3 regions of the Paenibacillus sp. FW126-R14 genome follow, and region 3 is predicted to be linked to each of the others. Evidence: riboswitches for the same ligand, from Rfam matches in the RefSeq annotation. Region 3 holds a riboswitch; each other region holds the start of a gene.
What was found. Region 3 has a riboswitch for cyclic di-GMP ahead of AC3WRW_RS10020 (PilZ domain-containing protein). Riboswitches for the same ligand answer to the same signal wherever they lie in the genome.
Positions count from the first base shown of each region.

Region 1: it holds a riboswitch for cyclic di-GMP, as region 3 does, so the genes downstream of both, AC3WRW_RS31005 (EAL domain-containing protein) here and AC3WRW_RS10020 (PilZ domain-containing protein) in region 3, are expected to answer to the same signal.
Region 2: it holds a riboswitch for cyclic di-GMP, as region 3 does, so the genes downstream of both, AC3WRW_RS20225 (hypothetical protein) here and AC3WRW_RS10020 (PilZ domain-containing protein) in region 3, are expected to answer to the same signal.

Region 1 covers NZ_JBYTBS010000087.1:4,297-14,685, forward strand. The annotation lists gene AC3WRW_RS30990 (Ger(x)C family spore germination protein) at 1-1,195, shown strand, start outside; gene AC3WRW_RS30995 (hypothetical protein) at 1,167-1,379, opposite strand; gene AC3WRW_RS31000 (alpha/beta-type small acid-soluble spore protein) at 1,441-1,653, shown strand; gene AC3WRW_RS31005 (EAL domain-containing protein) at 1,705-3,786, opposite strand; cyclic di-GMP riboswitch class I at 3,904-3,989, opposite strand; gene hxlB (6-phospho-3-hexuloisomerase) at 4,156-4,713, opposite strand; gene hxlA (3-hexulose-6-phosphate synthase) at 4,719-5,354, opposite strand; gene AC3WRW_RS31020 (winged helix-turn-helix transcriptional regulator) at 5,475-5,798, opposite strand; gene AC3WRW_RS31025 (YheC/YheD family protein) at 6,003-6,776, shown strand; gene AC3WRW_RS31030 (DedA family protein) at 6,850-7,455, opposite strand; gene AC3WRW_RS31035 (C40 family peptidase) at 7,718-8,239, shown strand; gene AC3WRW_RS31040 (MGDG synthase family glycosyltransferase) at 8,352-9,470, opposite strand; gene AC3WRW_RS31045 (response regulator transcription factor) at 9,504-10,190, opposite strand; gene AC3WRW_RS31050 (sensor histidine kinase) at 10,187-10,389, opposite strand, start outside.
Region 2 covers NZ_JBYTBS010000034.1:5,161-15,549, forward strand. The annotation lists gene AC3WRW_RS20215 (sugar phosphate nucleotidyltransferase) at 1-794, shown strand, start outside; gene AC3WRW_RS20220 (hypothetical protein) at 844-1,848, shown strand; cyclic di-GMP riboswitch class I at 1,950-2,040, shown strand; gene AC3WRW_RS20225 (hypothetical protein) at 2,096-2,311, shown strand; gene AC3WRW_RS20230 (copper amine oxidase N-terminal domain-containing protein) at 2,815-3,813, shown strand; gene AC3WRW_RS20235 (hypothetical protein) at 3,958-4,269, shown strand; gene AC3WRW_RS20240 (family 78 glycoside hydrolase catalytic domain) at 4,594-9,474, shown strand; gene AC3WRW_RS20245 (DUF3021 family protein) at 9,578-9,976, opposite strand; gene AC3WRW_RS20250 (hypothetical protein) at 9,979-10,389, opposite strand, start outside.
Region 3 covers NZ_JBYTBS010000010.1:147,625-158,013, forward strand. The annotation lists gene prmC (peptide chain release factor N(5)-glutamine methyltransferase) at 1-330, opposite strand, end outside; gene prfA (peptide chain release factor 1) at 345-1,421, opposite strand; gene ychF (redox-regulated ATPase YchF) at 1,454-2,554, opposite strand; gene AC3WRW_RS10020 (PilZ domain-containing protein) at 2,633-3,376, opposite strand; cyclic di-GMP riboswitch class I at 3,468-3,554, opposite strand; gene tadA (tRNA adenosine(34) deaminase TadA) at 3,814-4,290, shown strand; tRNA gene AC3WRW_RS10030 (tRNA-Arg) at 4,390-4,463, shown strand; gene AC3WRW_RS10035 (fibronectin type III domain-containing protein) at 5,475-6,527, shown strand; partial or broken gene AC3WRW_RS10040 (helix-turn-helix domain-containing protein) at 6,988-7,201, shown strand; gene AC3WRW_RS10045 (MFS transporter) at 7,904-9,112, shown strand; gene AC3WRW_RS10050 (sigma-70 family RNA polymerase sigma factor) at 9,247-9,786, shown strand; gene AC3WRW_RS10055 (anti-sigma factor) at 9,783-10,217, shown strand; gene AC3WRW_RS10060 (hypothetical protein) at 10,242-10,389, shown strand, end outside.

The DNA of each region.
Region 1 (10,389 bases), on a different contig from region 3:
CGCAATTGGCGTCGATCCGGGTCCTAAGAACGATTACATGTTCACTTTTGCTCTTGCGGTGCCCAAACCCGTGAATGCGGCCGGCGGAGGCAGTCAAAGTCCCACCAATAAAAAATTAATTACCGTGTACACGGTAGAAAGCTCAAACATCGCATCTGCTTTAGTTGCAAGTCAAAGCTTTATCGCCCGCAGGCTGACGCTTATTCATGCAAAAGCGTTTATTTTTGGCGAAAGCATCGCCCGCAAAGGTCTCATGCCGATTCTGAGCGAAGTTGTACGCAATCGCGAGTTTCGCCGTTCGATGTACGTGATGACGACACGGGGCGATGCCGAAACCTTTATCCAAAACATTTTACCGACCACTGAAACCGATATTAGTCTCTGGATTGAACTCGAATTGGATCCCAATGATATGGGCTCCCTCATCCCGATCAAATCCCGCTTCAACGACTTTATCTTGGATATTGAATCCGCTGGGACCGGAGCCATTACGATTCAAGCCTCTCCCCGGCTCGATATCCGCAAAGGTCTTTCCCAGATGCCTGCTGAGGGAAGCGATTCTTCCAGCTCCGGTACGTCGCAGCCCATCATTGGAAAACAAAATGCCGGCAAAATCCGAAGGTACGGTGAAATTCCTCTAGAATTTTATGGCTCCGCCATATACAAGGGCAGTAAGCTCGCAGGCTTCCTTGACGGTTCAGAGACACTTATCCTGAATATGCTAACCGGCAGTTTTAAGAAATCCATTTGGGATTTCCCTGACCCTTCGGACAGCAGCCTGAATATCAGCATGATCGTAAGCCCTGAGAAACAAACCCGCATGCATGTAAAGCGGAATAATGACAAAGTTCATATCGCCTTTGATATCGACATGGAAGGAGACTTGGTTAGCGTTCAATCCAAAGTAGACTACACAAAGCCCGAGAACACTAAGAAACTGGAACGCTTAGTTCAAAAGCAGCTGCTGGAACAATCCAACCAATTGATCAGCAAGCTGCTGCATAAATGGGAAAGCGATTGTTTCCGAATCAACAACTATCTCAAATCGTCTTTCTCCACCCTCCAAGAATGGGATGACTTCAACTGGAGAGAACATATTAAGGACGCCCAATATGAGGCGAACGTCAGCTTTAAAATGCGCAGGTACGGTGATCAAGTAGGTCCCGCTATTGAGGGAGATGCTGCGCGTGATTGAGATTCTTATGCATTTTGGCCCAACCGCATTTTTTTCTCTTTGGGGCAGCGTCTACATCGGAAGTCTTGTCCCTTCGCTCTGGAAACAGAGAAACTACCGGGGCGCGGTTGGCATCGGTCTGCTTGCTGGCATGACCCTTTTTCTCCCTACCGTATTGGCAGTTTTCAGATAAATGTTGTTCCATGTATAAGACTTCCTTACACTCCACAAACTACGATTACACCACAAGAAGGAGTGATTAGATCATGGCTAACAACAGTAATACTTTAGTAGTACCTCAAGCAAAGGGAGCTTTGAACCAAATGAAATATGAAGTTGCTCAAGAGTTGGGCATTCAACTTCAACCGAACGGCTACAATGGACACCTCGCTACGCGTGATGCAGGTTCCATAGGTGGCCACATTACGAGACGCCTTGTCCAAATTGCGGAGCAGCAATTACAAGGCTACAGCCGCTAATCATTGTAAAAAGCGAAGTCGCCTGGGAGCCCCCGGCGACTTTGCTTTTTTTTATTGATTCAATAATTGCACCAGGCGGTGAAGGTGGTCGTTATCCTCTTTCGTAAATTCCAAACCATACCGGTTCCTGTTATTCTCTACTTCTTCCTTCCAAACGATATAGCCAAATACACGGATGATTTCAGTGAAAACCTCAATCTCAAATTCAAAAATAATGTCTTTACTTACCGCTAAAGCTAAATGTGTTAAGAATTGAAGTCCCTGAGCCCCGATATCTTCAAGCACCACCTCTGTCTTCCCTAAACTCAGCTCCTTGTCTTTGATTTTAATGATCGTCATTTGTGCGCCTATTGGGAAAATAAGCTGATCCTGAAAATAGTTCTGCCTGGTATCGGTCCCCATCCGTTGATTGATTTGGCTAGGAATCAGCACCTCTTTTGCTAACAGATTTTTAAATTCGTCAATCGGGACTGGTCTGCTAAATAAGTATCCTTGAATTTCATCACATTCATGTTGTTTTAAAAACATCAGCTGCTCCATGGTTTCGACACCTTCAGCAACAACTTTCAGCCCTAAACCTTGAGCCAAATGGATAATTGATTTTACAACGGCAGCATTAGAAGGGTTGGTTGTTACATCGCGAATAAAATACTTGTCAATTTTTAATACGTCAGCGTTGTACTGCGTTAAATAAGCAAGCGAAGAATAGCCTGTACCAAAGTCATCTAAAGATACTTTAATGCCGAGTGCCTTTAGCTCCGAAATGGTTGACTCAACTAATTTTTGATTTTCCAGAATGGAGGTTTCGGTGATTTCGACTTCAAGCCAATGGCCATCAACCTGTGTTTCCTCCAGTATTTGCTTTAAACTTTGGATAAAATTTTTGGATAAAAACTGACGGGCGGACACATTGATCGAAATGGGCACAAAAGAAATTCCTTCCGATTGCCAGGATGTGATCAGCCTGCAAACGGTCAGCTCCACCCAATGCGTAAGGGGAAGGATTAAGCCCGTGTCTTCGGCCAGGGGGATAAATTCCGCCGGCGATAACATTCCCCATTCCGGATGGTTCCAACGGACCAAGGATTCCGCACTCACAATTTTCCCTGATTTCAAATCGATTCGCGGTTGAAAATACAATTCCAGCTTATTGTCATGGATGGCTAACCGGAGATCTTTTTCCAATGTGAATCTTTTGAAACTGTCAATATCCATGATGGGGTTATACAACGTATACCGGTTTCCCCCTTTTTCTTTTGACCGGTAAAGGGCTATATCTGCATTTTTCACCAATGTTTGCGCATCCATTCCATGCTGTGGGTAAAAACTGATACCTAAACTCGCCGTAATATAATGCTCATAATCATCATTCAGAAAAGGGCTTGCTTCAATATGTTTAATGAGGTTGTCCGCAAGCTTCTCCACGGCTTCGTTGTTTTCGAACTGCTTTTCCAGCACAACGGCAAATTCATCCCCCCCTAGACGGGCAACAAAACCTTTATCATCTATATATTGAACCAATCTAACCGAAAATTCTTTGATCAATTGATCTCCCAATCCGTGTCCAAGCGTATCGTTAATATTTTTAAATCTATCCATGTCGATATAAATGAGAGCTATGACGTATTGATTTTCATTCGCTTGCTCGATGAATTGTTCCAGTTTTTTTTCAAAAAATCTGCGATTAGGCAGATCGGTTAAATAATCATGATAAGCCATATGTTCAATAATCTGTTCATGATTTTTTCGCTCCGTAATATTGAATGCGTACCCAATTAAACCTTCTTCCGACGGGAAAACGCTAATCTCGAGCCATTCTTTTGTCGGTTCATAGTAATCCTCGAAAATAACGGGAATTTGCTCTGCCATCGCCTTATGATAATTATGATAAAATTTGGTGCCCACAGCTTCGGGGAGCACATCCCAAATATTATTTCCAATAAGTTCGTCGCGTGTTTTTCTTACAAAATACTCCATCGACTTATTGGTATATTTTAAGTGCCAATTCCGGTCTAAGATTAGAAAACCATTCGTAATATTGTCGAGAATCGATTCGCTTGACGGCAGGTCAATTTGATAATGAATGTGATCTTCAGGATCTTTTTTGGATGCTCTCTTTTTAAAAAATTTCATTGAATGTACCATCACCTTATATCTTCTAGTATGAATAACTTGCAAAAAAAAAGCAGCTTACTCGTATACTTACCGAGCAAGCCACTTTTGTTGGACGAAACAGCGTTGAAGTGGTATATCGGTAGCTGGCTGACATGGGATTGACTCCTTTAGTCCCTATAGCTTTGCGTCCCCATTTTTTAATGGGTTTGCCTTTATCAATTAAAAAACTGCATGAATATGTCATTACTATATTAGGTCTTTTTTCCCATTATTACAATATAGCATGACTATTCTCATAGATCATTTCCCATATTCTTGGCATTTCCTAATAAAAAAAGCCCACTCTGTGCGGTTGCAAGAGTGGGCTTGACTGCGATTTTTTGCTGATTATTCCAAATTGGCATGACGGCCGAACAGGGTTGTGGAATCGTACCCTTTTTTCTCCATTAACCGCAGGATGACCGCGTCAAAAAATAACAAAAGCGTCTGTTCAAATAACGAGCCCATAGGCTGTATCGTGGAGTATTGGCTATTCGACTTATCTTTGGGAGAGCCGGGAAGCTTGACCGTTAGGTCCGCCAGCTGCCCAATCGTTGATTCCGGGAATATCGTCACTGCCGCGACAGTCGCCTGCAAGCTTTTGGCTTTCTCTCCCATGGCGATAAGACTTCTGGTTTCTCCGGAACCCGATCCCATGAGGAGCAAGTCGCTCGCTGTTACGTTAGGCGTGATCGTCTCTCCCACAACGTAAGCGTCCATTCCCATATGCATCAGCCTCATGGCAAAAGCTTTGGCCATCAAGCCGGATCTGCCGGCCCCGGCTAGAAAAACCTTGCTGGACGCCAGCATTCGCTCAACAAGCAGATCAGCTTGCACGGCATCCAACCGGTGGGCTGCCTGCTGCAGCTCCTCAAGGATGAGGGCTGCATACTCATTCGTTCTCATCGGCGTTAAGATCCTTGTTTGATCAACTTCTGCATCTCAGCGGCAGCGGCCTGCTTGTCTTCTTGTCCGGTAATTCCTCCGCCGACAATAACAAGATCCGGGCTCGCTTGGATGACTTCCGGCAGCGTGCTTAATTTAATGCCTCCGGCAATCGCTGTTTTGGCCTGCTTGACAACACGCTTGATCGTCAATAGATCTTCAAAGGAATTTTTACCGACAGCCTGCAGATCATAACCTGTATGCACACAGATGTAATCCACGCCAAACGCGTCGATTTCTTGCGCACGCTGCTCAAGATTTTTCACGGAGATCATGTCCACCAAAATTTGTTTGCCTTGTTTCCGCGCTTCTTCAACAGCGCCTTTGATCGTCATGTCTTCCGAAGCTCCCAATACGGTAATAATGTCCGCTCCTGCCTCGGATGCTTTCATGACTTCATAACCGGCAGCGTCCATAATTTTCAAGTCAGCCAGCACTCTCAAGTTTGGAAAAGCTTCTTTGATTTCCTTAACGGCGCGAAGCCCTTCATTAATGACAACCGGGGTGCCGATTTCGACGATATCTACATAAGGCTCCACTTCTTTCACCAACTGTTTGGCTTGTGGGATGTTGACAAGATCTAACGCTAATTGAAGCTCCATGGATGAGTCACTCCTTCTATTATGTTGTTCACGGAGCCTATTGTACGCCGATACTTTTCAAAAAGGAAGTACGCACTATTTGGTGACGTAGTACCCATTTGGATACTATGGACGACATTTTTAAACCTCAATCCGTTCCTGGTGCTTCTCTCCCCAATTGGCCATCACATGCAGCACGACCTCCATCGTTTGGCCATATTCCGTTAAGGAATACTCGACTTTCGGGGGCACTTGAACGAAGACTTTCCGGTGGATAATACCGTCATCCTCTAATTCGCGAAGCTGTTGGGTCAGCATTTTTTGCGTGATATCCGGCATCCCCCGTTTTAATTCGCCAAAGCGTTTGACACCGTCCATCAGATGGCATAGAATGACCAGCTTCCATTTGCCGCCAATCACTTTCAAGGTCATTTCTACCGAGCTCTTAAAGCGTTGATCTCCCATAGGGTAACGACTCCTTCGTATACGATTATTATTCATCTTAATTGGCGCAACTTTCAGTTGCAAACAGCCTTTGATCCAAACCTGTGAATTTATTTTAATTTTGCCGGCTAGACATTTCTCCAAGTCATTCCGCTCCATTGGAATATGATAATAAACAGATCAGTAAGACGTATGTTTAGTAAATTTCCAAAATGAGGTGCTGTCATGTCAGCGTACCGCGGGAGATCAATAAGCAGTAAATGGGTCAAAACAAAGGTTCTCTTATTGAACAAAGAACTTCGGAATTTTGTCCCTGATACAAAAATCTACAATCAAGCAAACCTGCTTGCGATGCTAAATAAACATAAGATGGTTTATGTCAAACCAACGACAGGCTCTGCCGGCAATGGCGTTATCCGCGTAGAAAAAACAAAGCATTACAGCTTTCAAAACAGACAAACCATAAGAACTTTTCCTACGTTCCAAGGTTTATTTACGGCTCTAAACAAATCCAAGCTAAACAGAAACTATATGATCCAACAAGGCATTCACCTGTTGAAACATCACAATCGAATATTCGATATACGCATCATGGTCCAGAAAACGCCAAAAAAAACGTGGGAAGCTACCGGGTATATCGGCCGGGTTGCTCATCCGCGCAAAATCGTAACGAACTTTCATAATAGCGGCAAACCGCTGCCGTTAGAATTGCTGCTGGGCTCCTACTTACAAAACAAGAAAAAAGATGATTATATCACATTCTTGCGCCAGCTGAGCTATAAAATCGCCGTGCATTACCAGAAGGTTTATCCTGGATTCAAGGAAATCGGTATTGATTTCGGCGTCGATAAAAAATTGAAGCCCTGGGTATTGGAAGTGAACACTGCACCGGATCCCTTTATATTCAACCAACTGAAAGAGAAAAAAATGTTCTTCAAAGTGCTGCGTTATGCACGGGCAAACGGCCGATTTTTGCCTGCCAGACGGCGGCGCAAGTAGGTTGGTTTCGCATCAAAATAAAAACACCTTCAATCCCGGTTACCCGGTGAAATTGGAGGTGTTTATTTGTGTTTTATCGGGAGAGCCGCCGCTGCGCAGCCATTCGCTTTACTCCCATTACGCCAATGGCGGCTATCCCCGCCGCGACAATGATCCACAAGGGATGATGGAAGTGCAGATGGTAGTGGCGCCAAGCTTTATCCAGTTTTTGACCGAGGAGAACAATGACTAAGATCCAAGCCAAGGCTCCAGCGTAAGAAATACACATAAATTTGATGTACCGCATTTTCGTTGCCCCGGCAATGAAGGGAGCCGCATGCCTTAACCCGGCTACATAGTAGCCGATCAGAAGCACAATTGCACCATACTTTGTAAACTGCTCCGCCCACTTCTCCAAACGGCTCTCGGAAATACGAATCCATTTGGTTACCTTGCTGATTCGTTTGAGCCCAATGCTTTGTCCAAGCAGGTAATTAAGCGTCATTCCAGCACTAGCCCCAAGCCAAGCAAAGCCGATAATACCGCCGATATGAAGATTGGCTTTAACCGCTATATAGCCTGCACCTAAAAGAATTATCTCGATCGGCAGCGGTATGCCGACGATTCCGATGAAAAGTAAAACAAATATGCCTGCATATCCGTAATGGCTGATTAATGTGATCATGGAATGATGATTCATCTTTCTTCACCTGCCTCATATAGATCGTATCACAATTAAGAAAAAAGAGCATGAGAGGAAGATGAGAAAAAATGATTTCATTCCATGTTTGTTGTCAAGGTCTTTTTGCTCATCAGATTCTCACGGTTTTCTAATTATCGGCCTCCGAGCGTGATCTGTCCTCGTCTTTCTCCACGATTGGTAATCTCTAGGTCCTTCCGGATGTGATAAGGTTATCCCAGGTGGAAGCCTAAAACACGATCCTGAAGGAGGATGTCCAATCATGAACAACATGAAAAAGAACCGCCTTAGTAAATCGCTATTAGGAATTACACTTAGTGTATCCTTACTTGCCTCAGCGAATCTTTTCGTGGGAACGCAATCCGCACATGCAGCGGGCAGCACGGCTTCAATAACAGCAGCTTCTACAGCCGTATCGGGGAAAGCTAACAGCATTATCTCTACAGGTGAACAGTATCTTGGGGTAAAATATTCATTCGGATCTCAGAAAGGCCGAACAAATACCTTTGATTGTTCGTCTTTTACACAATATGTATATGGCAAGAATGGGATCAATCTCCCTCGTTCATCTAAGCAGCAATCACAAGTAGGCACTTATGTTCCAAGAAGCCAGCTTCAACCCGGAGATCTTGTCTTCTTCTATTCCCCTATTCACCATGTCGGTATCTATATAGGGAATGGGAAAATTTTGCACACGTACGGCAGTCCTGGCGTTACGATTTCTGATATGAACTCCGGTTGGTGGAGCAGAAATTACAAAACAGCCCGCCGCGTCATTAACTAAACGGATTATTAACGAAAGCTCATTACCTTATAGTTTAACTCATTCGTCATCTTTTCATCCCTCAAAAAAACCTCCTTCTATGATTTTGAAGGAGGTTTTTTATGAGTTTGGCCTAAATCGAGAGTGAAAGAGCGCGTTCATTCATGCTAAGCATCATATCCGTTACGATATGTTCAGCAGCTTGGCTCCGCTGCATTGCTCGCATACGTTCCCTGATTTCTTCCTGCAAGCTTGGATTCCTTATTAACGCGTTAATTTTATAAGTTAATTCTTCCAAATAAACGGAAATCGAAGCAATTCCACGACTAGTAAGATATAAGGCATTTTCTTTCTCCTGTCCGGCATAGGGCTTGTAGATGAAGATCGGCAGATGCTGGACGATCGCTTCCGTCAACGTTAACCCTCCTGCCTTCGTTACAATGCAAGCTGCCCGGGACATCCATTCATGAATATTGTCTACATACCCAAGAATAGTAACCCCCGCAGAAAGGGCAAAATGATCTTTAAGCCTAAACATCAGCTTCTCATTGCGGCCACAAACTACGACCAACTGACAATGTTCCAGATAGGACAAGCTCGTAATCATATCCTCAATATAGCTGTTGACCCCGCTGTCTGACGCCATAATCAGGATGATTTTCTTTGGATGCGTATCCGCGGTGCTCATCGCCTTTGCGAACTCTTGCCGTACGGGAATGCCGCTTACCTCAATGCGCTCTTTACTGATCCCTTTGAAAATGATTTGTTGTTTCAACTCGTCCGTAGCCACATAATATTTATCCACATTCGGATGCAGCCAACTGGCATGTAAAGCATAATCCGTCAGTACCGTGACATTCCTTATGCCCATTGAACTGCACACATCCGGCGACGCTCCGAACGGAAACGTGTTTACAACGACATTAGGACGCTCTTTGTGAATAAGTTCTCTTAACTTCTTTTTGCCCAGAAAGGTCATGGATCTCTGGAATAGTGCGGTCCGCTTGGATTCGCGGGTTAAGTAGTAGCTCCAGCCATAATAATCGAGACCTATGCGTGAGCTTTTGGTGCTTTGGTTAACAAGCGATGTTGTAATGAGATTGATGACGGGGTGGCCTTCTTTCATCAGATCGACGATTTTGACATGTTCGATACCTTGCTTCAAACATTGCTGCAGCAGCGCTTTGGACGCTTGAAGATGCCCGTTGCCATAGCTGGCGGTAAGAATTAATACGCTAGGATTCATACTCATGTTTAAAAGAAACCACCTTTCGTCATATGCTTGTTATAACCGGAAACGATAACCGGCTCCCCAGACAGTTTCAATGAATTGTGAGTTGGAAGGGTCTATCTCTATCTTTTCTCTTAATTTACGTATATGAACCGTCACCGTCTGGGAATCTCCCATTGCATCCAATCCCCAAATGCGTTCAAAGAGATGGTCCTTGCTGAACACACGATTCGGATTGATGGCCAAAAAATAAAGCAAATCAAATTCCTTCGTCGTCAGGTTCATTTCCTGCTCATGCACGAAAACCCGGCGGGAACCGTAATCGATTAAAAGTCCGTGTATGCGAATTTCTTCCTTGTTTTCTTTCGTTCCTATTAATCGCTCATACCGTGCCAAATGCGCTTTGACTCTCGCCACAAGCTCTCCGGGCTTAAAAGGCTTCGTAATATAATCATCCGCTCCCAAACCAAGACCGCGAATCAAATCAATATCCTCTTTTTTGGCCGTAACCATCAGAATCGGAATTTGATATTTCTCGCGTACTTGCTTGCACACCTCAAACCCGCTGATTAAGGGGAGCATGACATCTAGAATAATTAAATCATAATCGCCGCTGAGTCCCAGCTTCAACCCTTGCTCGCCATCCGTCGCAATATCGGCTTTATAACCGCTCACTTCCAAATAATCTCTTTCCAGTTCAGCAATCAGTTGCTCGTCTTCTACGATTAATATTTTTTTCATAAATGTTCACCGTCTTTATGCCTTCTGAGCGGCAAATTGATTGTTAGGCAAGTCCCTTCGCCTTTCACACTTTTCGCTTCAATCGTCCCTCCATGACCTTCGATCATTTGTTTCGAGATCGCAAGCCCCAGACCGCTCCCGCCATTGTTGCTGTTTCTGGACGGATCTGCACGGTAGAAACGGTCAAAAATATGAGGCA
Region 2 (10,389 bases), on a different contig from region 3:
TTTGGAATTGCGGGGTTTTTGCTTTTAAGTTGGATTATTTGATTTCCTTATTAATAGAAAAAGGAATGCCTATTCAATATGAAGAGCTTCTAAAGCAATATGGGAAATTGGAAAAAATAAGTTTTGATTACGAAGTAGTTGAGAAAGCGAATCATATCGTTACTCTTCCCTATGAAGGGTATTGGAAAGATCTTGGTACTTGGAACACTTTAACTGAAGAAATGGCAACGAATGTAATGGGTAAAGGAATTATGAGTAAAGATTCATCAAATACCCATATTGTTAACGAGCTGGATATTCCGGTTACTGTCCTAGGACTTTCAAATGTAGTAGTCGCAGCAAGTGCAGATGGTATTCTCGTCACAGAGAAAGGCGCTAGCCCTCGGATTAAGGAGCTGCTAGGTAATTATGATGAGAGGCCTATGTTCGAGGAGAGGCGTTGGGGTTGGTATAAGGTTTTAGACTATGCGCGGTACTCCCCAGGACATGAAGTATTAACAAAAAGAATCTGTATATTATCCGGTAGAAATTCCAGTTATCAAATCCATTTTAAACGAAGCGAAGTTTGGAACTTTACGAAAGGTGAAGGCGAAATTGTTATCAATGATCGCTTGATTCCTGTCAAAGCGGGAGATGTCTGGCATATCCCAGTTGGTACCAAGCATGCCGTTAGAGGGATTTCAGATCTGGAATTTATTGAGGTACAAACTGGAAGTGAATTAGTTGAAGAGGATATTACCCGTCTGTTAATGACTTGGGGTGAGATTCAAGATCATTGTTTAAGTAGATTATAATCGCTTTACGGGCTTGATAAATAGGAAGAGCAAGGAGGTGATTCAACTCATGAAGCGCTGGAAATCTTTAAAACCTTGGAAAAAGTGGTTAGTAGGGATCAGCAGTTTAATTGTTGGAATTTTTCTGACTGCTTCCATCGTAGTTTATTATCAAATTAAGTCCATACGTGTTGAGGATATTCTGCAGAGACATCAAACACTTGGCAATGAGCAGCATGAATCAGCAAAGGATGGGAGCCAAGTATCTCCTTCATCCTCAAGTGAGCCAGCTCTTCCTTCTTTGCTGAATGCCCCTTTAGACAAAGCCAATCAGTTTGCAAACAAACCAATAAAGACGCAGGATGCTTTAGATGCAGCAGCAATTTTATTGAAATCCGGTTTGAGTTTGAAAGAGGTTTACTACCTCACTGGCGAGGCGAAAAGCGATTTATCTAATGATGAAAAACAGAAAATTCGCGACTTGCTCCTCTCTAAACTTACTAATGATGAGATAGAAGCCCTTCGATCCATAACCAAACAATATGGCAAGGCTCTGCACATCCTTGATCCTGATTACCCAATTGAACTCATAGGAATTGAGGACCCGGAAGAGCGAAAAAAAATAGCAAAAGAGCTTCAGGATAAGAAAAAGTCGAATCAAAGTCAGCAAGTAGTTCAGCAACCGAAAGGGGAATCGACTCCAAAAGACTCCTCTCCGGAAGCAACGCCAGATCCTACACCAGATCCTACACTTATAGAAACCTACAACTCCAAACTAGATGCGCTAAAAAATACATGCCAAAGCAACATCAGCTCTCTTGTCTCCAGCGTAGTAAATGCGAAGAAAGGCAATAAAGATATAGGCCTTAAAGAACTGCAAAGCACGTTTATGCAAAAATTTGTGGATGCGGAGTCTAAGTGTGACTCTGGCTTTAATGCAATCCTTTCGGATGCGGGGAAAGCTGGGGTAGGCTCTGGCGAGATTGATGGCTGGAAGCAATCCTATGCATCTATGAAGCAAGCGGCGCAAAACAGTGCAATTGGTCAGATCGAAAAAGCTCTTTCAAACAAGTAGTTCCACCGACCCGTTTATAAATCCAAATAATGGTTCGGACGGCTCATGCTACATCTGTATTGTTTGCTAAAATAATCCTATAAACGACAATCACATAAATCGTAAGACAATGGCAAAATTGATGAAAGTCAGTGACGCAAAGCTACAGGGACTAAACTGGGAAAAGAACCGGTATGTCAGCCAGCTGCCGATTACGGCCTCCGTCTGATTCTTATGTGGGACAAACCTTTGGGAGGTAGAGAAGAATATGTTTTGGTTAACCATGTTGACTATTCTTTGGATTGTGGGGTGTATTTTTTATGTTAGTATATTTGCAGTTGCTAAACAAGCAGATCAGATGGCTGAGGCTATGTTTGCAAATGAGTTTCCTCAAAACACAGTTTCCAGTACTTATTGTATGACAGACGATGTTCAGCGTTTTGAAAAAGGTCATGAAAGTATTGGACAGGTTTGTTTATCATAATTCGATTGATTAAAGCACCTATAGGGTGCTTTTTTTATGTTTAAAAGGCATGCAGGCATTAGCGACTACAAGTACTTTATTATGAGATAAATACATACCACCCAGAACGGGATCATAATAAGCAGTCCCCATAAACAACCTTTAAACATCAAAAAGCGATTGTTTTTGTTTTCGTTCATTCCATTGATCAAAATGCCGCACCTCATTTGCGCGCTATAAGCAGCTATTTTTTAGTAGATAAGAAAGTATAAGTTTTATACTTTTGCTTCGCATCTACCTTGACAAACGCGCCCGTCCTGAAAGGACGACGAAGTCGTTTATCCTTGATTCTCATCGATGCTCTTATATCCCTGCAAAGTTAGCGCTATGTTTTGAGAAAAAATGTGAACTTATAACCTTTGATGTACCGCGGCATGTTGGATAGTTAGTTATTGCTTAGTATTTGGATAAAAACAGTGCCAAAAAATTGTTACAACCAAATTAATATACGAGGTGTGGATCAAATGAAAGTGAAAAATCGGTTCAAGGCCGCAGCAGGATTATCTTTAGCATTATTCATGGGAATGAGTACCGGGGCATCCGCCGCGCAAGCTCCTGTTGATGTGGATGTGTATCAAGTACCTATGCATTTCACTTTTGACGGCAAAGAGTATGCGCCGCCGGAAGGTCAGACGGGGTTTATTTATGAAGGCAGTACGTATGTCCCGATCAGGTTCATTTCTTACTCCCTGGATAAAGCGGTGAAATGGGATGCGGATACTTACACAGTTACGATTTCCGAACCTAAGGAAACAGACAAAATTAATATCAAAGAGTACAAGCTCAACACGCAGGTTTATTCGAAAAGTAATGAGAAGAAGCCAGACAAAGCGAATTTGGCAGCCAGCAAGTTGAATGTTTATAAAGAGAAGATTTCATATGTATTTGATGGGGTTGCGAAAAATCCGCCTGAGGATTTGCCAGGTTACATTGTCGATGGCAGCCTTTATGTGCCTATTCGCTTTTTCTCTGAGTCTGTTGGCAAAACGATTCATTGGGACCCTGAAACTTACACGGTTTCAGCCGTTAGTTCTTCGGATAAGAAGGCTCCTGAGGTGAAAGTGCCGGAGACTCCTAAACCTGAGCCGACAGCTCCAGCAGTAGGAGGCGGCGGTGCCGTTGGTGGTGGAGGAGCGGGTGGCGGAGCTTCCACGAAGCCTTCTTTTGACTCGATTAATAACGAAACAGTAGCTCAACTGCTGAAGCTCCAAACGAAAAGTCATGATGAACTTACGCGGCTATTGGATCAATATAAAGCTACCAAAGATGAAAGTTTACGTGATGAGGCCAATCTAAAAATCGCACAAACAAATGAGGCATTCAATCAGCTTATGAACGATTTCGAGACAAAGCTAAAGAATAATGAGTATGATACAAGCATTGTCGATACCTACAGGGGACTGTATGAAAAAAAGAAAGCGGATGAAGAAGCGAAAGTAAAAGCGGAAATCAAACCCAACTAATTCATAACCGGAAGCCTCCATAAACGGATAGCTTCCGGTTTATTTTCGCCTATTTTCTGCGAATCATTCACCAACTAGGCATTCACACACATACTGTGTATTAGGCTATAAACTACTACCACAAGAATGTGAGTGATTCCTGAAATGACGAAACTTGAAAATGAAGAATTTCGTCCGCCTGTAGGCGGTTCACATGGCGGAGGCATCGGACATGGCGGACTGGGAGGCCCAGGGCCAGGGCACTTTGGTCATGGTCCCGGAATCGGGCATGGACCGGGATTTGGTCCGGAATTTGTGGGTCCTGGAGTCGGCGGCGTAGATTTTCTCCCTTGGGCTGTAGCCCCTCTGATATGGAGCACAACTCAACCTTATTATTCGTATCCTTACCCGTATCCGTATCCATATCCATATCCATATTCTTACTATCCATATCCCCCTGGCTATCCAGGCATTTAATAAGTTGTAAAAACCTGTTCTGAAAAACCGAGAAACTCCCTTTAGAAAAGGGTTCTCGGTTTTTTTGCTATTCTAGTACAACGGCATGTAGGGGATTGTTTGATGCCTTCCCCCGGTCAAAGGTAAAGAATATACACCTATTCTAAAAATTGGATGCCTATAAATGGAAGAAATCCTTCTTTATAATAAATTGAGTAAGTAAGGTTTGAGAAGGGGGGCGAGAACGCATATACAGGATCTTCTTTGTAAGCGCATCATATCTACAGATGATGGACAAACAGTTGTAAAAAAGGTATTAAAAAAGGTATAGCGGAGGTAAATTCTATGTCCAATCAGTTTGGCAAACAAAAAAAGAAAGCGTTATCATTTTTGTTGAGCGGTACTCTACTTTCCACGATATTGATGCCGGGGATGGCTTTTGCCGATGCAGACGGAGTGAGTAAGGCCAGCGCCGCCGAAATCAGCTCCATGCCCATCCAAATCAAAAATTTAAAGACGGAGCAAGCTGTAAATCCGCTGGGGCTGGATACGTTAAAGCCACGATTAAGCTGGCAGTTGGAATCAAGCGCTCGCTCGCAGAAACAGACAGCTTACCAAGTGCTGGTCGCTTCCAGTCCGAATATGTTGGCACAAAATCAAGGGGATCTGTGGGATAGCGGAAAGGTAAATTCGGAGCTCTCCGTCAATTTGGAATATGGCGGTCAATCACTTCAATCTGGCCAGCGTTATTACTGGAAAACACGGGTTTGGGATCAGGATGATCATAGTTCGGATTGGAGTGAGTCGGCGTATTGGGAAATGGGACTGCTGCAGCCAACGGACTGGCAGGCAAACTGGATTACCATTCCGAAAGAACAAATTCCGAATATCCCTAATTATACGATCGATTTGGACTTCACGCTCTTGCAGGACGCTGCCGGATTTATATTCGGATCGCAGGATCCATCGCATTTCTATATGTGGCAGATGGATGTGAGACAAAAGGGTTACATGCAGTTCCGACCGCACATTTGGAATAGCAGCCCGGCCGTTTTGAAAAATGTCAACGTCTCAAACATCATCCCGAAGGGGAAAGAGCTCAATACGCAGCATCATTTGAAAATCGACGTGAAAGGCAGTCAAATCTCCACTTACGTGAACGGACAGCTGGTCGATACGCTGGTCGATAACCACTTTGGATTCGGCAAAATCGGGTTTAGGGAGCATAAAGATGGAACAACGAATGAACGCGCAAGCTTCGATAATATTGTCATCAAGGATCAGGAAGGGAAAGTACTGTTCGCGGAAGATTTCTCAAATCCGGACAATAAAGCATTTGACGGCGGCAAAATTGAGAACGGTCAATTGGTGCTTGAGGATTTGACCAATGATCTTGTGTTTAATCAAAAAGTAAAAAGTGCTCCACAGCTTCGCAAAGCTTTCCAAGTTACGAAGCCGGTGAAGAAGGCGACCGTATACGCGACCGCACTCGGTCTGTATGAATTGAGCTTGAACGGCAAGAGGGTCGGGGAAGATTATTTAACTCCGGGTTGGACGGACTACAACCAGTTTGTTCAATACCAGACCTACGACGTTACCCCGATGCTTACAAATGGAAGCAACGCTTTAGGAGCATTGCTGGGTGAGGGATGGTATTCCGGACACGTAGCGATGGCGGGGGCATATGTGTATGGCGTGCAGCCGGAGCTGCTGCTTCAAATGAACTTAGAATATGAGGACGGAACGAAAGAAAAGATCGTATCCGATTCATCTTGGAAGATTGCCACAACAGGGCCTATCCTGTCTAACGATTTATTGATGGGAGAAACGTACGATGCCCGCAATGAAATCCATGATTGGGACAAACCTGGATACAATGATACAAATTGGATCAACGCGGTGCAAGCAAGTGATTTCAAAGGTAAGCTGATCGCGCAAACGGGCCCGACCGTTCAGGCCATTCAGGAGCTAAAGCCCAAAGTCATTACGCAGCCCGCGCAAGGTACTTATATTTTTGATTTGGGGCAAAACATGGTCGGATGGGCGAGGTTAAAAGTGAACGGACCTTCCGGAACCAACGTGCAATTGCGTTTTGGCGAAATGTTGAATGACGACGGATCACTTTACACGGCTAACTTGCGGACGGCGAAACAGACGGATGAATACACGCTGAGAGGCGAAGGGACAGAAGTATACGAACCGCATTTTACATTCCATGGTTTCCGCTATGTGGAAGTAACCGGATATCCGGGTACCCCGGCGTTAGACAGCATTACGGGTGTGGTCGTCCATTCGAATACGGAACCGACGGCATCATTCGAAACTTCGAACAGTATGGTGAATCAGTTATACAGCAACATTGTTTGGGGGCAAAAAGGCAATTTCTTAAGCGTTCCGACAGATTGCCCGCAGCGTGATGAACGAATGGGATGGAGCGGAGACGCACAGATTTTTGCCCGAACCGCGAGCTATAATATGAATACGATGATGTTCTTTGAAAAGTACATGCGGGATGTGGTGTCCGGACAAGGAACGGACGGAGCCTATCCGGATGTAGCGCCTTATGTCAGTATCGCTGGCAGAGGAACTAACGGATGGGGGGATGTCGGAGTTATCGTTCCATGGACGGTATACTTAACCTATAACGATAAACGGGTAATTGAAGACAATTATGATTCAATGGTCAAATGGATTGACTATATGAAGAAGAATAGCAACGGACTCATACGGCCGACCGGAGGTTACGGCGATTGGCTGAATCTTGATGATAATACGCCGACAGATGTTGTAAACACGGCTTATTTTGCTTATAGTACAAATCTTTTATCAAAAATGGCCAAAATCATTGGCAAAGATGCCGATGGGCAAAAATATGAATCCTTATTTAACGATATTAAGACTGCATTTAATACGAAATTTGTAACTGCCGACGGCCACATTACAGGAGGTACGCAAACGAGCTACGTGCTGGCGCTTCAAATGAATTTGCTGCCTGAGGACAAACAGCCGCTTGCGGCCAAATACCTCGTAGATCGAATCAAAAGCCGTGACTGGCATTTGTCTACCGGATTTTTGGGGGTAGGTTACTTGCTCCCTGTGCTTACTAAGGCGGGATATTCCGATGTTGCTTATCGCTTGCTGACGAACGACACGTACCCTTCGTGGGGCTATAGCATTAAAAACGGTGCGACGACGATCTGGGAACGCTGGAATTCCTATACGAAGGAAGGCGGATTTAACGATCCAGGCATGAACTCGTTTAATCATTATTCGCTTGGCTCCGTAGGAGAGTGGATGTTCCGATTTGCGGCAGGTATTGAAGCCGATCCGGAAAAGCCGGGCTTCAAACATACCGTGATTCAGCCGACTGTGGGCGGTGGACTTCAATACGTGAAGGCGGGCTTTGATTCGGTCTATGGGAAAATTTCTAGCGATTGGAAGTTCAAGGACAAACAGTTCAAACTGAATGTCACAATTCCGGTGAATACCACAGCGACCGTTTACGTGCCTACGGATAAGGAGGATACCGTTACTGAAGGCGGAATAAGCGCCCGTGAGGCGGAGGGCATCCGTTTTGTGAAGATGGACGGAGGCAAAGCCGTGTATGAGGTAGGGTCCGGCAGCTATTCGTTCGCCTCTCAATTGACGATTGCAGAAAGTCCATTAAGTACGGTCAGCTTAAGCGCTGATCAAACGAAAATGTTAGTTGGTGAAACGACTCAGCTGCATGTTGACGCGAGAACAGAAAATGGAGTTGCTGTTGATCCAGCTAAAGCTCAGATCATCTATAAGAGCAGTGACACGAATGTAGCGACAATAGACGCAGAAGGAAAAGTGAAAGCGGTGGGTTTTGGCTACGCGACGCTTACGGCAGAAGTTACCTACGGCGGAGCCACACTTTCATCGTCGATTAGCCTATTTATATCCAGTGGTACCAATTTGGCTTTGGGCAAAAAAGCGAGCAGCAATAATTCTTTAGAGAGTGGCCCGACTTGGAAAGTTTCCAATTTGACCGATGGAAATTTGAATTTAAAGTACTCCAGTCAAGGCTTCAACTCACAGGATGTATCGAACAATCCGATATGGGTTGAAGTTGACTTGGGCAGCATGAAATCGTTCAACAATCTCGTCCTGTTCCCGAGAACGGACTCGAAGACGACCGACGGACATACGGCATCCTTCCCGATTGATTTTGACATTCAAGTGAAATCGGAAACGGGTGACTACAAGGTCGTGAAACAGATCAGAGGGCAGGCGAATCCTGAAGGTCAGCCTCAGAAATACAGCTTTGATACTGTAAATGCCAGATATGTCAGAGTACTTGTTACGAAGCTCGGGCCGATGCCTCACGATGATACCGTCTTCCGGTTCCAGTTGGCCGAATTGGAACTTTACAATGCTGCCGAACAAGCAGTTTTAAGCGGACCTTCGGCTGTTCGTGCAGGCCAATCCTTTGATGTCACTTATAGCTTTGCGAATGTAAGCGACAGCGTATACGCTCAAGATTTAACTTTTGCGTATGATCCAGAGCGACTGGAATTTGTGTCGGCGGAATCCTTGAACGATGATTTGAAGATCGCTGCCACTTCCGATTTTGTCAAACATCCGGGCAAGGTCAGAATCATCTCCGCCATTGTCGGGGGAGACCGCCGCTCAAACGGAGATATGTTAAAGCTGCACTGGAGAGCGAAGTCGTCTTCATCGGATCCGGCTGCGATCACATTGTCAGATGCGCTGGTCGCTAACGCTAAGGGTGTGGAGAGGGAAATAGCCGGAGCTGCATACAGCTTGCAAATTACCGCTCCTGTCGATAAAGCGGCGCTGATTGCTCTGATTGCCGACGCCAAAGCCAAGTACGATGCTGCTGAAGAGGGAACTCATAAAGGACAGTATCCGGTTGGCTCGAAAGCGAAGCTGCAGGCTGCTATTGACAAGGCTCAATCAGTAGCCAATGATTCTGCGGCATCCCAGCAGCAAGTGGAACAAGCGACGAACGAACTGGCTGCTGCATTACAAACCTTCATATCTTCGGTCATTACTTCGAATCCGGGAGACATGAACGGTGATGATAAGATCAGCATCGGAGATCTGGCCGTTGTAGCGGCAGCTTACGGCAAGAAATCGGGTGACGCCGATTGGGATCTGTATAAAAAAGCCGATATTAATAACGATGGAATTATCGACATCGAAGACTTGGCGGCATTAGCAAGATTAATTCTTGGTTAGGAACAAATGAAGAAGGGGGTTATCCCATAATTCATGAGAAATGACTTATGGGGCAGCCCCTGTTTTTATATATTAAATTTGAGTTGGAGATGGATCGTTCGCCTCAATATTGGCTCCTGTCGGAATGCCGCTTAATCCATTGGTTCAATTCTATTGCAATAAGTTTATTTCTGATTACGAGCGCCAGCCAAGAGCAGCTGTAAAAAATGAACATACTGCCCAAATAACTCATCCATGTGATGTTCTGCACCCAGCTTTCGAAGAACAATGTTAACCCTACAACAAGGTTAATTCCAATAAAGTGGATGACAAGCGCTGTCAAAAAATTAAGACGCTCGATGTCAAAAAGGAAACTTAAAACACCGGCGCAAGCCGAAATCAGGAAGACGTTCAGCACCGTTTCCTTTGTTAAAGTTGGCGGTGTTTTGTTTAATAAAGAGACAAACAGATAGACAAACGAGCCTAAGCCCAGTCCATTGGTCATGCGCGTCATCCACTTCATGGCTACCCCCGCAATGCGCCCCGCTGATTCGTAAGATATCGATACGTAACCAGAATACCGCCAAAGAACAGTCCGACCGTAGTGCCGCTGATTAACGTATAAAGAACATTAAAGCTTAGCCTGTTAATCGCCTGGGTATCCACATACATATAAACATTCAAGGCAAATTTGATAGCAAAGTTAAAAAGAATAATGAATAACGGCAAATAGTTTTTGGCCCGAAAAACGGCCCCGTTTTTAACAAAGAAACGGTAATTATTTTGATATAGCTTTGATCCCAGCAAAACACCGATACAAAGAAACACGGCATAGACCAGCAACGAATAGTAAGGGTGTGCAAATTTCGTTATTATGTTAAACAGCCCCCAAATAATGAAGACGCCGGGAACAATAAACGAATTTATTGAAATGTT
Region 3 (10,389 bases):
ACGCGAGCCCTCGTGGAGCAAAGCTTCCACGAGCAGCTCCGTCTCCGGCCGCGGAATCAGCACGGCCGGGCTCACCGCAAACGGAAGGCCGTAAAAATCCTGCTCGCCGGTAATGTACTGCACCGGCTCGCCCGCGGCCTTCCTCTCTACAAGCTGGCGCCAGGCATCCGCCAGCTCCACCGGAAACTGTTCCTGGAAACGGAACAGCAGTTCTGTCCTGCTGCAGCCAAGCAGGTGCTGCAGCAAAAGCTCCACACAGGAAGCTGCTTCCGCTACGCCCAGCTTCCCTAAAAAAGAAGAAGCCTCTACATAGGCTTCTCTAATCGTCATCGAGGCAGTCGGCATCACATTGCCTGCTCCCCTTTATCTAAAGCATCGGACTGTGCAGCAATGGTTAGTGCGGACACAATCTCCGCCATATCCCCGTTTAGAACAGTTTCCAAACGATGCAAAGTCAAGCCGATCCGGTGATCCGTAATCCGGCTTTGCGGGAAGTTGTACGTGCGAATTCGCTCCGAACGGTCTCCCGTTCCAACCTTGCTCTTGCGCTCGCCCGCGTATTTCGCTTCCTCTTCCTCGCGCATCTTATCCGAAATCCGCGCGCGCAGTACGCGAAGCGCTTGCTCCTTATTGGAGTTTTGCGATTTGCCGTCCTGACACGTCGCAACGATGCCCGTAGGCACATGCGTTACGCGAACCGCTGATTTCGTCGTGTTAACGGACTGACCGCCTGCTCCGCTGGAGCAGAACGTATCTACGCGAATATCCGCATCATGAATGACAATCTCAACATCTTCCGCTTCCGGCATCACAACAACCGTGGACGTTGATGTATGAATACGTCCGCCTGATTCTGTTACTGGAATACGCTGTACACGGTGCGCTCCGCTCTCAAACTTCAGCTTGCTATAAGCGCCTTTGCCCGTAATCATGAAAATAATCTCTTTGAACCCGCCCAAATCATTGACGGAAGCATCGAGAATTTCCGTTTTCCACCCTTGCCCGTCCGCATAACGCGTATACATCCGGTACAAGTCGCCTGCGAACAGCGCAGCTTCATCGCCGCCTGCCGCTCCGCGAATTTCAACGATGACGTTCTTATCGTCATTCGGGTCTTTTGGCATCATGAGCACTCTAAGCTGTTCTTCTAGATTAGCAGACTGTTCGCTTAGCTCTTCGATCTCCATTTTCACCATTTCACGCATTTCATCGTCCAGCTTCTCGTTCTGCATCGCTTTCGCGTCTGCCAGCTGCTCGGTCACGCTCTTATATTCATTATAAGCATCGTAGGCTTCCTGAAGATCAGATTGTTCCTTCGAATACTCTCTAAGCTTCTTCGTGTCACTCGTTACATCCGGGTCACACAGCAGTTCGCTTAATTTCTCATAGCGGTCCACAATGGACTGAAGTCGATCCAACATAACGGATCACTCCTTTCTTTATTTTTTATGGTTTACACATTAAATCTGAAATGCATAACGTCGCCGTCATTCACCACGTACTCTTTGCCTTCCAGGCGCACTTGGCCTTTTTCCTTCGCGCCATTCATGGAGCCGGCCGTTACCAAATCCGTATAAGACACAACTTCGGCACGAATAAATCCGCGCTCGAAATCCGTGTGAATCACGCCAGCCGCTTGAGGAGCTTTCGTTCCTTTGCGGATCGTCCAAGCTCTTACTTCCTGCACCCCGGCCGTAAAATACGTATATAAGCCAAGCTTGCGATAAGCTGCTTTAATCAATCTATTCAAGCCGGACTCTTGAAGTCCCAACTCTTCCAGGAACATCGCTTTTTCTTCGTCCTCGAGTTCAGCAATCTCGGACTCTACCTTCGCGCTGATCGAAACAACTTCGTTGTTTTCTTTCGCCGCGTACTCCTGAACGATTTTGACGAACGGATTCTCATCCGCTGTTGCCACTTCATCTTCACTCACGTTTGCCGCATAAAGCACAGGCTTCATGGTCAGCAAATGAAGATCGCGTACAAGCAGCTTCTCATCGTCGCTTAAATCAATGCTGCGCGCCGGCAGATCGTTATAGAGAGCTTCCTTGATGCGTTCCAGACACTCAACCTCGGCTACAACCTTCTTGTCGCCGCCTTTCAGGTTTTTGCGGGAGCGCTCGATCTTCTTCTCTACGGATTCAATGTCAGCCAAAATCAATTCGAGATTAATCGTCTCGATATCGCCAATCGGATCCACTTTACCGGATACGTGGGTAATATTATCATCCTCAAAACAACGGACAACATGCACGATCGCATCCACTTCACGAATGTGAGCCAAAAATTTATTTCCAAGCCCTTCGCCTTTGCTCGCACCCTTTACCAAACCCGCAATATCAACGAATTCAAAGGCTGTCGGGACAATGCTTTTAGGGACAATCATCTCTACCAGCTTGTGCAATCTCTCGTCCGGTACTTCAACTACCCCGACATTCGGATCTATCGTACAGAACGGATAGTTCGCAGATTCTGCCCCCGCCTGTGTAATTGCATTAAACAATGTCGATTTTCCTACGTTCGGTAGACCGACGATACCTGCTTTCAAAGCCATTGTAGTTACAACTCCTTAATTTTCGAAAATCATCCTTCTTATTATATAGTACTTGGAACGCAAAAAAAAGCCTGAAGGCTACTGATTAGCCGCAGACTTTTTTTCCAGCGCTTTTTTCGTTTCATTTTCCCGCTTCTGGACGAAGTAGGTTTCGATCTGATTTTTTAAAATAAAGCCGCGCAGCGCGTTCGTTTTCTGTTCCGGTATGGCGGTAAAGCTTGCCCCGTAGTAATAGCCTTCATTCGTTTTTTCCTGCCGGACAATTTCCATTGTACATGGCACCAAAAAGCCCAAAATCAACTCCACTTCAAGCTGGGAATGCTTTTGTATGACCTTTTCAAGCATAGCATTCTCATTGATTGTGAAACCTAGGCCGTTGACGGATATATTTTTGATAGAGAACCGGATTGGATCATCGAATTGATGCTTATTTCGCTTATTTTTGTCTTGAAGTCCGAAAAGCAGCCCCTCATTCTTCACATCCACGCGAGGGAACTCCCTTTTCTCCGTAAACTTCCTGCGGTTTTCAGGCGGATTCAGGACAATGAGAGAGCCCTGCTCCTTGGCCACGACCGTTGTCTCCATGACAAACAGCCCGGACCTCGTATACACGGTCATTTTACATTTATCGCCCAGCGCAAAATTATCATATTCCGGCAGCTCCACCTCGATAATATCGCCGAGCGCATAAGTAAGCACGCCTGTGGCTACGAAATCGTCCTTGCTCAGCATCGCCTTGCTTTCAATCATGACTTCAGCATCGTACCCTTCTTTGCTGCCGTAAAACTTCATAGCTTTCTGCCTGCTCGCCATTTTGTTCATCAACACCTTCCTCCGTGCTCCGTATATAAAAAATAGACTGCCCCTTTACCGCGGGAACAGCCTATTACCTCAACCCAAAAAAGCATCGATTTTCGGTAACCAGGCTGTCATAGTTCCATGGAACGGTAGACCCTCAGCTTTGCGTCCTTGCCTTTCGGCAAGTTTGCCATTATCGAACCCTGCAAATGAAATTTATACATATCTCGTTCTTTATGGTCTAAAAGACCTACGTTATCTCTCATTATACGGATGGCTGATCTTATTATCAACTAAATCCCTTGCATACGGATTGTATTTGTTGTATGAATGTTAAAAGAATTACATATCCACAACTTTTTAAGTTATACACATTGTTATCCACAGGTTGTTAACAACGAATATTTGTTCGATTCTTTGTACACATGTGGATAAGATTATTTTTAGCGAGGTGTCCCCCTGTGGATGAACATAATGAGCATAATGAACATATTCTCTGGATGAAAGCAGCTATTGAAGAAGCACGCAAAGCCGAAGCCATTCGCGAGGTGCCCATCGGCGCCGTTGTTGTCCATCAAGGTCAAATTATCGGCCGCGGCTACAATCTTCGCGAAACCACGCTGGATCCTCTGGCTCATGCTGAAATGATTGCCATTAAGCAGGCTAGCGAGCACCTGCAAGCTTGGCGTTTGCTCGATTGCAAGCTCTACGTCACGCTGGAGCCTTGTCCGATGTGTGCGGGAGCCATCGTCCAAGCGCGGGTTCCGCAGGTGATCTACGGTACGACCGATCCCAAAGCCGGCTGCGCGGGAACGCTGATGAACCTGCTGCAGGAGGACCGGTTCAATCACCGGGTCGATGTGGTCAGCGGCGTGCTGCAGGCGGAGTGCGCTACTATGCTGACGCAGTTTTTCCGCAAGCTGCGGGGGAAGGAGTAGGCGCTCCCGCGAGAATATTTTTTAGCGGCACTAGATTTACACGCTGCCGCCCAAAAGGTTGCACCGCACAAGGCTTCGTGCTATCATAATCCTTGCTATGCGCCCGTAGCTCAGCAGGATAGAGCAACAGTTTCCTAAACTGTAGGCCGGATGTTCGAATCATCTCGGGCGCGTTTGCTTAGAAATCCGCGGTAGGTCAACGTTTAGCTAACATTGAGCTCAGCGGAAGGAGAACGTAAGGCATACAGTCTGTACACGAAAATTTGCGGAACTATATGCCGGAAATTCACCGTTTAAATACCCGTTTCATGTGACCCTTTACGGAATAACGTAAGGGGGTTTTCGTTATGAGTAATGTTGATCCGCGGAAAGGTAAATCAATCGCTAGTGGATGCCGAAATGTGGACGTAGTGCCTTCGTATGGTCTTGAAAGTGCGTTCCATTTGTTTTGATGTTGCTAAGAAGGCGGAGGGCATGCGCGAGAGAACGTTGGGGAGTTATGTATTATACTGGGGTTATTTTCGCGAATGGATCGGTCAAACTTGTCCACAACTAGTGGATATTGGCGCGATCACAACCGAAGTTGTCCGCGATTACGTTAGATTTATGAGCACTAAGCTTAGACGCGATATAGAGGACGCTCCCAACTTGTCGCCTTACACTATTGCGTTTCAGCTGCGAGATTTGAGGACCATATTTAACTTTTTGTTTTTGGCACGTGAAAAGAAGTTCATATCAATCCAGTCAAGAACGTTAAACAGCCGTGCTTTGATCACAAAGAGTAAGCGACGCTCAGTCCGGATCAGCTTAAACAGTTACTTGCGGCAATTGATACAAGCACGTTTGCTGGGTTTCGCGATAGGACATGCCTACTTCTGATTGCAGACGGCGGTTTTCGTATACTCGAGGCACTACGCTTTGAACTCTTCGCGGCCGCATTATCGCAGGCGACCGTCACAATGAGTGCGTGCGGTAACCTCGAAAATGGCGGCATTATACGCGAATAATGCGGGGAAATCGTGAGGATTGGCGACTTTGCTTCGCGCGTAGTATGTACGAGCTACGTGAAATTAACTAATAAAATACATATATTATATTATTTTACTGTAAATGTTTAGACATATTATGTTTAATAACGTAAAATTCACCGAGTAACTTATTTTTAGAAAAAGGTGGAATTTACTTTGAAAAACAGATTGAGAATTGCAATTTTTCTTTTAGTAATTTCATTGTTATTACCTGTAGTAAGTGCTAAAGCGGCAACTAACTACACGGGCGGTCTACTTGATGGGAAACCAGGGAAGGTTATGAACACCTCAGATCTTGAGGAGCCTGTAGTAGGATACGTTGTGAAAGAAGCAAAGTATAACGCTGCTTCCGAATCAACTACATTGCTGACGGATAACAACGAATCAACACTAAATAGAATTATGGGCTATGGAATTAATAAAAGCATGGTTCTTTACAAATTGGACGCGGATGCTGAGTTGACGTCATTCCGTTTAAAGTCATCTTTAGGTACAAACGTCTCGATGATGCTTTTTAAAAGTGATGGTAGCTACTTAGGAAACTACATAGACAGTGGTCACACAACTGATGGCCGATTACTTACTCTTTCCACAAAAAAACAAGGTGTCCGCTATGTAGCTCTTGTGAGTAGAAATTATGGGCAAGAAGACGATGTTTTTGAATTTAACGTCTACGGTACATTAGCTATTCCAGTCGACACTACGCCGCCAATAGCACCACTCGGACTTAATGCAACTGCTGGCAATACTCAAGTAAGTTTATCATGGACAGCTAATGCGGAACCCGACATTTCGAGTTACAAGATATATAAAGACGGAATTCTCCTTACTACAGTAGCAACAAATAACTTTCTTGTTACAAATCTAACGAATGGTACGCTATATACGTTTCAAATAAGTGCGGTAGATACTGCCGGTAATGAATCCGTAAAAAGTAATGTTGCATCCGCGACTCCAACGGCACCCGTAACAGCCGGACGAGCCCTACTCGTTGTCACGTTAACTAGCGGACTCGAAAAGGAGTATGATCTCCCTATGACGGACGTTAACGCGTTTATCGCGTGGTATAATGGACGTGCGACAGGTACTGGATCGGAAATATACACGTTTAATAAAACGTATAACCTTGCGAAGTTTATCAGCCGCAAAGATTATGTCGCGTTCGATAAAATTGAAACGTTCGAAGTTAACGAATATAATCCAAATTAATATAACGAAAAATAAACGTCAGTGTAACGGAGTGATTCCGCTGCGACTGGCGTTTATTTTATATTTAGTCCTTTAAGAACTCTTTGTCTAATAATATGTAATATAATTCCCCGTCATAACCGAGTGCAACTAATCGTTCCTCATAATCGAAAAACACATCTTGAATGTCTTCCATTTCTTTGACGCTAAATTCTAACGTATTTTGTTAATCATCTGATTGCTCATACTAAGTCTCCTCATTAGTTAACTTTTCGCGCTCTATGGTAATTAGACGTGTTGCCTTTACTCTGTTGAGACGGTAATTATAGGTAATGACATCAGTCACTTTAGGCACTTTCATACGACGACGTCGTCGCTTTTATCGCTTGCCCTTCGCCCACACTACGCGTATAATTACGAATATACGTTCGAACAATATTCCCAGAGGTTGATACGTTATGAATGCAGCGCCCCCAATTCATTGACTATCCGTTCTAATTTAAAACCACTTATAGACGCTCGTAACCTGTCCATACGTCAAGTCGCACAAGATATCGATTACCGATCCGAATCCGTTCGTCAACTATATTAATGATGAAATGGAACGCTATCCGCGTGAGCTTCTAGCGAAACTTTGCGCATACCTTGACGTTACGCCTACGGACTTATTAATACTCGTAAATGGCACAGAGTAAATCGTGCCATCGTTCACAAATAGAATGCTCTGGACGAAAAAAGACGGCAACTGATCTAACAGAAGCCGTCTTCTTCTTATTTATCGGTAAAACTCCGTTGATCTCCGCTAAGTCTTCGTGATGCTTATCCGTTCGACTAAAATAGTTCCCGCCGCATATAGGTAATTCCTCCAGTTGCAAACTTTTTATAGTCTATCCACATGTGAATAGACTATCCACATATCCCGGTAAACAAATCAGCACTATCAACATGAGCACAAGTAAGGCCTTTTTCAGACGATATTAACAACCAAAAAGAGGGAGGATCTCAACAAGTGGACAGGGGTTCTCGGAGGGGGAGGGTCTTAGACAATAGCACATCCTATGTTGTACTTTGTGCAATAAAATGACTGAAATCCAGCCATAACGCTCATCTTCATTGTACTATGTACAACGTTTTGGAGGGGGAGGAGTGGTTTTCGAAGTACAGAGGTCAAAATAAGTGTACTTTGTGCAATGAAGATGACGATGGAGAGGAAAAAACCGCTTCTGCATTGTACAAAGTACAACAGAGTCCGTATTTTTGCGTGAAAAAGGGATGATCCGCCGCGCAAAAAAGAAGGAGGTGCCGCGCGCTGCCTTATTTTGCAACCATCCTGTCATAGCCTTGCTACAGACGATGTTCTATAATAAACGGTAGATTAGGTAGGAAAGGAGCACCCCGTGACAATTAACAAAATTCCAAGCTCTTATCGCATTCCTTTATTTTGCGCAGTTACGCTGCTGTTCTGGATGTCCATGTATACGAGCGTTCCCATCATGGCGCCTTATGTGGAGTTCCTTGGCGGGAATCACCAACTGGCGGGATGGATCGTTGGCATGTATGGGATTTCCCAAATGCTGCTGCGCATTCCCGTAGGCATCATGTCGGACCGCTTTCATAAACGGAAGCTTTTTATTACATTCGGGTTGTTTTTTACAGCCATTGGCGGACTCGGCCTCTATATCACCCACGATTTCACGTGGATTCTGATTCTCCGGGCTTTGGCGGGGGCAGCCGCGGCAACATGGGTCGACTTCACCGTCTTGTTCACGAGCTACTATAAGCATGAGGAGTCCACGAAAGCGATCGGTACGATCTCCTTTTTCAACTCCTTAGGCCAGGTGCTCGGCATTCTATCGGCCGGATGGGCGGCAGACTCGCTCGGCTGGGAGGCAGCTTTCATTTTAGGAGCGCTGCTGGGGCTGCTCGGATTCGTCGGTTCTTTCTTTTTGATCGAAAAAATAGAGCCCGATGCGCCGAAAATTACGCTGCGGGGGATAGGAGACGTCGCCACAGACCGTACGCTCCTCTTCGTGTCCTTGCTTGCCATTTTGTCGCAGGTGCTGATCTTCGCTACGGTCTTCGGGTTTACTCCCGTATACGCCACATCGTTAGGCGCCGATAAGTTCTCGCTATCCATGCTTTCGTTATTTGCCAATGTGCCTGTTGCACTGGCTTCCTTATTCGGCGGACGCAAATGGGCAGCCAAATACGGAGAGAAACGAATGGTTGTTTGGGGCTTTATTCTCATGGGGGTATTTACCTTTACGATCCCTTTTACGCATCATTTATGGGTGCTTATGATAACGCAGGCTTTTGCCGGCTTTGGACGGGGACTTTCTTTTACACTGCTCATGGGAATGAGTATTAAACATATGCCTGCCGAAAAGCGGGCGACGGCGATGGGCTTTTTCCAAGCGATCTATGGATTGGGGATGTTCGTTGGCCCTGTGCTGATGGGCGTGATCGGGGATTGGTTCTCTTTGAATCAAGGCTTTATCGTGCTAGGCGTCCTTGGTGTGATCAGCGCTCTGTTGTCTCAATGGTTCGTACGAAGTACGCCTAAGATGTCCGCGGTCAAGTCCAGCAGCTCTACCGCTGCGCTTTAACTGATAGAAGAGCGGATCGTAACGATTCGTTCTTTTCTTTTGCCTGAAGTGCAGGGTTGGGCATCGTCGCCTGCGTCTATTCATGCGGAGAGGAGGAGAAGCACATTCAGGAACAAGAGCTTGTAACACGCATATTGAATGGTGATGAGGCGGCATTCCGGGAACTTGTTGCGACTTATCGTCAATACTTGTTCCAAACCATTTATGCCATCGTACGCCATACGAAGGATGCCGAGGATATATCGCAGGATGTCTGGTCCCGAATTTTCTTCTCCCTCCCCCAGTACCAGATGAAAGGGCTTAAAACCTGGATGACCCGCATTGCGGTGAACCGGGCTATTGACTTCAAACGATCGGCCAACAGGCGAAGGGAAGATATGACTGCAGAGATGGAAGTTCCGATCCAAGAAGGCCAGACCTCGGGGACTCATCCGTTCTCTTCAAATGGTGTGGAACATGAGGTGCTGACGAAGGAGACCACCGAGCTCGTTCGCCGGAAACTTCACCAAATTCCCGCCAATTACCACGAAGTATTAACGGCCTATTATATTCATCATCAATCGTACCAAGATATTGCTAATGCCCACGGGGTGACGGTGAAAACGATCGAATCCAAGCTGTACAGGGCCAAGCAGTGGCTTCGCAACAACTGGAAGGAGGAGGATTTCTTGTGAAACACTATGATGAACAAGCCTGGAGCCAATATATCAATGAGCAGCTGCCACCGAATGAATTAAGTGAAATGGAACAACATCTATACGGATGTGATGATTGCTTGGCGCTGTATATGATCTGTATGGAGCAAATGACGGCGGCGCTGCCCCTTATGGATGTCGAGGAGCACAAGTATGTAGATGCCATACTCACACGTACGATAGGAACCAAACGTTCCCGGAACCGCTCTACGATGCTGCATTACGGGATTGCGGCGGCGGCGACGCTGATTCTGGCGGCTACCGGCTTTTTTCACGGATTATCGCAGGAGTTGGGACCTCGAAGCGCGCTGCAACCCGCTCCTCCTTCCGAATTAAAAATCGATCAACCGATCTCGGATAAACTATTAAATAGAACGCTAAGTTGGCTGGATACTCTGCAGAACAAATAAACCACAAGGAGGTTTACAACTTAAATGCCAAACAAAAGCAGCCTCGTCGCTTTCCTGTTGTCCTTCATCCCCGGAGCGGGTCATCTCTATATGAATCGAATCTTTCGCGCCGTACTTTACGGAGCAGGGTTCTTTGGTCCCTTATTTCTCCTTTTCGTTGGCGTCGCTGTTT